2 regions of the Bacillus silvicola genome follow, and region 1 is predicted to be linked to the other one. Evidence: riboswitches for the same ligand, from Rfam matches in the RefSeq annotation. Region 1 holds a riboswitch; the other holds the start of a gene.
What was found. A riboswitch is a leader RNA that binds a small molecule or an ion and turns the genes downstream of it on or off. The one in region 1 is predicted to bind preQ1.

Region 1 (3,422 bases):
ATCGAAATGGACGGCTCTGATGATGTATTCGTACATTTCTCTGCTATTCAAGGCGACGGCTACAAAGCTTTAGAGGAAGGTCAAGAAGTATCTTTCGACATTACTGAAGGAAACCGTGGACCTCAAGCTGCTAACGTAGTAAAACTTTAATCCAACATATGACAGGAGGTTACCTTACTTGGTAACCTCCTTTGTTATTCTTTTGTATATTTCCGTTTTACAGAGCGAAAACTATGTGAAATGTGCAAAATACAAAGGAGGCAATAACAATGAGTTCACATGTAAATGATTTTGAAGAAGTAAAATTCCGTGTAGAAACAGCACAAAAAATGGTAGGTTCTGCAACAATTTCAATGGATCCGGACACATTAGAGCATGCCACTACTGCAGTAGAAGCGGCTCGTTCTCAACTAGAAATTATGAAATCCGTTGCGACGGATTTAGACGAACCGTTTCTAATGAATGAAGAAAAAAAATTAAGTAAATGTGAGCATCAATTACACGAAGCGAAGCACTAAAAAACATCCAGAGAAAATTCTCTGGATGTTTTTTCATGACAATTGCTCTCCATACTTTTTTAATTTCTCTCCAACCGTACATTGCCGTATACAAAAAGAATGGGCATAGTATTTACTATGATTTTTCCGATTATGATTCTGTAAGAAACATCCTTCACAATACGTCTCTAATAAGTCATTTACCTCTGTAATGAGTTGCTTTTTATTCACCTTTGCACCTCTCTATTCGGTTATTTCTTTATGACTGTCAATCGCCGTCCCTTCTAATGCTTGCGTTGCTAATTGATGCGCCTCTTTATTTTGTTTTCTAGATATCGGTTCACAAACAAGCTTTAATTTCATTTTCTTTGCTTTTTGTTCAATTTGATCTAAGTAATGATTTAAATGTTCATCATAGCAAGGCCATTCACCAGCTAATTGCTGCAGTACAACTTGAGAATCCCCCCGAAGTGTAACTGGTTCATATTTAATTCCTAATTCCTCGAGTATATTCATCCCGTATAATAGTGATGCATACTCCGCTTCGTTATTGTCATATATGCCTTCTATGTATGCATTGCGACGAATTCGATAATTTGTATTTCCTTTTTTATAGTATACACATATACCAACCCCAGCTTCTTTCGTCTGTACATCATAACCACCATCAAAATAAACTTGAATTTCTTGAGGCTCTTCCTCCACTTGCTTACTCAGTTTTTTCATTTCTTTTAATGACCATTCCGCGTCCATTTCATCAAAAAATAATAGTTCTTTCGCTCTTCCTGTTTTCTCAAAATCCTCCGCAAATTGAAGTACTTCTTCTATGTTCATGTACTCTGTTGTTAATTCCGTTTGTAAACCACGCTTTGTTTTATACAACCAATGAATTTTATATTTCATACTAGATTCCCCTTATATAAGACTTCTTATATTTATTTTATTATATTTTATCAAGAGTCACAGTATTATATTCAATATAATCACATACAAAAAGAGCCACCCTATATAAGGAACGGCTCTTTCACCTATTACATAAATCTTTCAAATTGTACTCGCTTATTAATCCAGTACATTACAGGCATACCAATCGCCATTACAACAAATTCACCAACTGCACACGTTAGCCATGTTAATAAAAATGGCAGATCAAATGCAAGATGAAGTTCGATTGCTATCATAAACATTGTGACTGTAAAGATCACCGTATTAAAAATCATGCGAGCCCAAACACCTTTAATAAAGCGCATAGAAATAATAGTTGCAAGTAGTGCAAGAATCGATTGTCCTACTCCAAACACTAAATCGTAAGCGATCATAGGTGAGAAAAAGAGATTCGTTAAAAATACACCTAATACAATCCCGTAAATTGCTTTCTTATTGAATACAACGAGATGATTAAACATCTCTGAAATACGAAACTGTACATTCGTAAAGCCAAATGGCTGAATAAGCATAGAAACAGCAATATATAATGCCGCTAAAATACCATTACCGACTAATGTTCTTATATTCATGACAAAATCTCCTTAGTTTTTTTACGTGGGATGGTTTCGAACCACGTTATTCGTTTTTAAGCAACAAGAGTATATTTTACGCAATAGGCACTCTTTCGTCAATAGATTCCTATCATTTACTACCTTTTTTCTTTTGGACAACGTATAATAAAACATATGAAAGATTTAGGAGGTTTCACTTCATGACAGCAACAATTCAAAATGAAAAAGTGATCGTTTCCATTTCTGACAAAGGTGCAGAATTACAAAGCGTTCGCTTAAAAGAAGATAACACTGAATACTTATGGCAAGGCGATTCTACTTATTGGGGGCGCCGCGCACCAATTTTATTCCCAATTGTCGGCCGATTAGTAGATAATACATACTACGTAGATGGTAAACCATATTCTTTAACACAACACGGCTTTGCTCGTGATCTTACATTCTCTGTAAAAGAACAAAGTGAAACGAATATCACTTATATTGTTACTAGTAATGAAGAAACATTAAAAAAATACCCATACGAATTCGAATTACTCGTTTCTTATGAGCTAGACGGACAAATCGTTCATGTAACATATGGAGTAAATAATCCTACTTCAAAAGAGATGTTCTTCTCAATCGGAGCACACCCTGGTTTCAACTTCCCCTTATTAGAGGGCGAATCATTTACAGATTATCATTTATCATTTAATGGTTCTGAACGATTAGAAACAAGCGTATTAGAAGGACCTTACCTTTCAAGTAAAAAGCAATTAATCGCTGAAAATACGAATGAATTACCACTTACATACGATTTATTCAAAAATGATGCGCTTATTTTTGAAAATATGAATACGAATGAAATCTCTATTCGTTCTCATAAACATAATAAATTTGTAAAAGTAGAATTTGACGGCTTCCCATTTGTCGGCGTATGGACACCAGGCGAGAACGCACCTTTCTTATGTATTGAACCTTGGTACGGGATTGCTGATGAAATAAATCCAGCAAAAGATTTCAAGGAAAAAAAAGGAATTCAATCTTTACAAGCGAATGAAACATTTACATGTCGTTATAGTCTTACAATCGGCTAAGTACTCTATCCCCTACTTCAAGGAAACATATAAGTAGGGGATAATCTTATAATTTGGAGGTTTCTCATTTTGATTGAAGTATATATTGATGGTGCATCAAAAGGAAATCCTGGTCCTTCTGGTGCAGGAGTGTTTATTAAAGGGGTTCAACCAGCTGTACAATTATCATTTCCCCTTGGGACAATGTCCAATCATGAAGCAGAATACCACGCTTTACTTGCAGCATTAAAATATTGCACGGAGCATAATTATAACATTGTCTCTTTTCGTACAGATTCGCAACTTGTCGAGCGAGCTGTTGAAAAAGAATACGCAAAAAATAAAATGTTTGCACCACTATTAGAGGAAGCACT
Region 2 (3,422 bases), 230 kb from region 1:
GCTAAAAGAAGCAAAACATGCAATTTTACAGCGATAAAGTGAAACTTTAATCATTGGATGGCATCCCGCACTGATTATTATTCTTTACCGATCGGGCTGCCCTCAAATAACGGGATAAAGTGAAAGAAGCGGTGAACCGCTTCTTTTCCTTTTTTACTCATGCATAGTTTTCTTTCTCATTTTGGAATACTACATGGAGAAGAGAAAAGGAGTTGAAAAGTATGTCAAAGAAAAAGAGAGAAGAAGAGCGCGCTTGGAAAGCTCGGAAAGAGAATCAAAAACCACATGGAAAAGTGAAAGCTTTTGCAGAATTAGTTGAAGGAACAGAAAAAACGTGATGAATTTCATCACGTTTTTTGTATGATTGGGAAAGTTAATAAAAATGTTGTACCTGTTCCTTTTTCACTAATAATATCAATCTTTCCATTCATTGCTTGAATGACACTGAAGACGACCATCATCCCGAGTCCGGTCCCTTTTTCTTTCGTCGAGTAGAAGGGTGACCCGAGGCGTTTTACTTGTTCTGGATCCATACCAACGCCTGTATCTTTTATATATAATTGTATATGTTTATGGTCTGGAACTAATGTAAGAATAAGGTCACCACCGTTAGGCATAGCCTCAATACAGTTTTTAAAAATATTTAATAAGCATTGGTTCAGCTTTTGCCTTTCACCAGCTATAAAGAAAGATGTACTTTGTTTTATGTAATGTATACGAACATTCGTTAAATTGGCAAGAGGTGTAATCAAAGACAACGCATGAAGTAATTCTTCCTCTACTTGTAATTGTTGTTCTTTTTCAATACTCGGTTTTGCAAAAGTTAAGTAGTCGGTAAGAACATGATTTGCTTGTTCGATCCCATTAATGGCTATGTCGATATATAATTTTCGTTCCTTCTCAGAGCACGTATTTGACTGTAAAAGTTGCAAAAATCCTTTCGTTGAAGTTAAAGGATTACGAATTTCATGAGAGATGGAAGCCGCCATTTCGCCGATTAAATGAAATTTCTCAGCGTTCATAAGTTCATTTTGGAGACGAACTTGCATTTGTAATATGTGTAGTAAATATAAAATAAGGATCGTGCCAATCATCGTACATAGTTCGTACACAATGATATGTGGTATATAATCTGCATCATTTGTAACACTTGCAAGGAAAAATGGTATCCAACCAAATCCATAAGTAAGACTGTAAAAAATAGCAAGTGTTATTTTTATATGATTAGAACTTCGATTGAAAAATTTGTATGTTAATAGTAGAACAATAAATAGGAGAATAGAAGCGATAAAGGATGGAAACGCACCTATTCCTCCTAATAAAAAGCGATAAATGTTTAATACAGCTAAAATAGAACCACCAGCAATAGGCCCTCCCGTTAACGTACCGACAATTAATACGATATGTCGCATGTCGAACTGAAAACCATTATTTGTTTTTGCTGCAAAAGTGATACATAGTATGGTAGCGAGGCAACACAATACAATAAATATAGCTGAATTTAATTTAGGAGATCGTTTCCCTTTCTGATTCCAAAATAAATGATATACGAGCATTGTAACGAGAATAGATAATATATTTAAAAAGAGGTAAATAATAAAGAGTTCCAGTGGGATGCCTCCTCTCTTCTAACATTAAATTAATCATACTATAAAATGAAAGAAATGAAATGAGAAATAGCGGAAAAATCAGAAATTTTTTATGGTAGTATACAATATGTTACAATAAGCTTTGTCAATGAAAGAAGAAATTCCATGCACTGCATGGGAGAGGTTCGCGAACTCCCTCTATAAAAAACTATGGAAACAACAATATCCTTAGGTATTGTTTTGTTTTTTTATTGTGACAGTTCAAGAACGTTCTTTCTTCTTATTCGTAGTAGAGAAGGAGAATGAGTGAAATGAAAAAAGAAAAAGCAGTTGTTGTTTTTAGTGGTGGACAAGATAGTACAACATGTTTATTTTGGGCGATAGAGCAGTTCGCAGAAGTGGAAGCTGTAACGTTTAACTACAATCAACGTCATAAGTTAGAAATTGATTGTGCAGCAGAAATTGCGAAAGAGCTAGGTATTAAACATACGATACTAGATATGAGTCTATTAAATCAACTTGCTCCAAATGCGTTAACGAGAACGGATATGGAGATTACACATGAAGACGGTGAATTGCCATCGACATTTGTAGATGGACGAAATTTACTATTCTTATCATTTGCTGCTGTATTAGCAAAACAAGTTGGAGCACGTCATATTGTAACAGGTGTATGTGAAACTGATTTTAGTGGTTATCCAGATTGCCGTGACGTGTTTGTGAAATCGTTAAACGTTACATTAAATTTATCTATGGATTATCCGTTTGTCATTCATACACCACTTATGTGGATTGATAAAGCAGAGACATGGAAATTATCTGATGAACTTGGTGCATTCGAGTTTGTTAGAGAAAAAACATTAACATGTTATAACGGAATCATTGGTGATGGTTGCGGTGAATGTCCAGCATGTCAACTTCGTAAAGCAGGATTAGATACGTACTTACAAGAACGCGAAGGAGCGAACAACTAATGGATAATTTCTTTGGATTTCGCATCGTAGAAAATTTGCAAAAAATGGACAAGGATATTCAGCGTGAACAACTCAAGTATCATAATAGAAGAGTAATGGTCAGCAAGGAATTTACATTTGATGCAGCGCATCATTTACACTGTTATGAAGGTAAATGTAAAAATTTACATGGCCACACATATAAAGTCGTATTTGGAATTAGCGGATATGTAAATGAAATAGGCCTTGCAATTGACTTTGGAGATATAAAAGAAATTTGGAAAAATGAAATAGAAATTTATTTAGATCATCGTTATTTAAATGAAACATTACCAGCAATGAATACGACTGCTGAAAATATGGTAGTTTGGATTTATGAAAAGATGGCAGAAGCATTAACAAAAGATAATCGTGCGAGTGAATACAAAGGAGCGCGTGTTGAATTTGTTCGTTTGTTTGAGACACCGACTAGTTATGCGGAAGTAAGACGGGAGTGGATGCTCGATGAGTAAAATCCCAGTCTTAGAAATATTTGGCCCGACTATTCAAGGTGAAGGAATGGTTGTAGGACAAAAGACGATGTTTATCCGTACAGCTGGCTGTGATTATAGCTGCGCTTGGTGTGATTCTGCTTTTACGTGGGATGGATCGGCTAAAGATCAAATTAGACAGATGACTCCAGAAGATGTTTGGAATGAGCTTGTAGAAATTGGTGGCGAAAATTTTTCTCATGTTACGATTTCAGGGGGAAATCCAGCATTGCTGAAAAATATTGAGTTTCTTCTTTCTATATTAAAAGAGAATGGAATGCGAACAGCAATCGAAACGCAAGGGAGTAAATGGCAAGATTGGTTACTTCAAATTGATGAGATAACGATTT

Region 2: linked by a shared signal. The riboswitch ahead of queC (7-cyano-7-deazaguanine synthase QueC) and the one ahead of ACP6L7_RS04270 (QueT transporter family protein) in region 1 are both predicted to bind preQ1.

Annotation. Positions count from the first base shown of each region.
Region 1 covers NZ_JBNGVC010000001.1:817,505-820,926, forward strand. The annotation lists gene cspB (cold shock-like protein CspB) at 1-150, shown strand, start outside; gene ACP6L7_RS04255 (DUF2564 family protein) at 270-518, shown strand; gene ACP6L7_RS04260 (zinc-finger domain-containing protein) at 552-728, opposite strand; gene ACP6L7_RS04265 (ribonuclease H family protein) at 741-1,400, opposite strand; gene ACP6L7_RS04270 (QueT transporter family protein) at 1,529-2,014, opposite strand; PreQ1 riboswitch class I at 2,021-2,065, opposite strand; gene ACP6L7_RS04275 (aldose 1-epimerase family protein) at 2,197-3,069, shown strand; gene ACP6L7_RS04280 (reverse transcriptase-like protein) at 3,139-3,422, shown strand, end outside.
Region 2 covers NZ_JBNGVC010000001.1:1,045,121-1,048,542, reverse strand. The annotation lists gene ACP6L7_RS05565 (DinB family protein) at 1-37, shown strand, start outside; gene ACP6L7_RS05560 (DUF6254 family protein) at 222-338, shown strand; gene ACP6L7_RS05555 (ATP-binding protein) at 348-1,556, opposite strand; PreQ1 riboswitch class I at 1,764-1,807, shown strand; gene queC (7-cyano-7-deazaguanine synthase QueC) at 1,901-2,563, shown strand; gene queD (6-carboxytetrahydropterin synthase QueD) at 2,563-3,054, shown strand; gene queE (7-carboxy-7-deazaguanine synthase QueE) at 3,047-3,422, shown strand, end outside.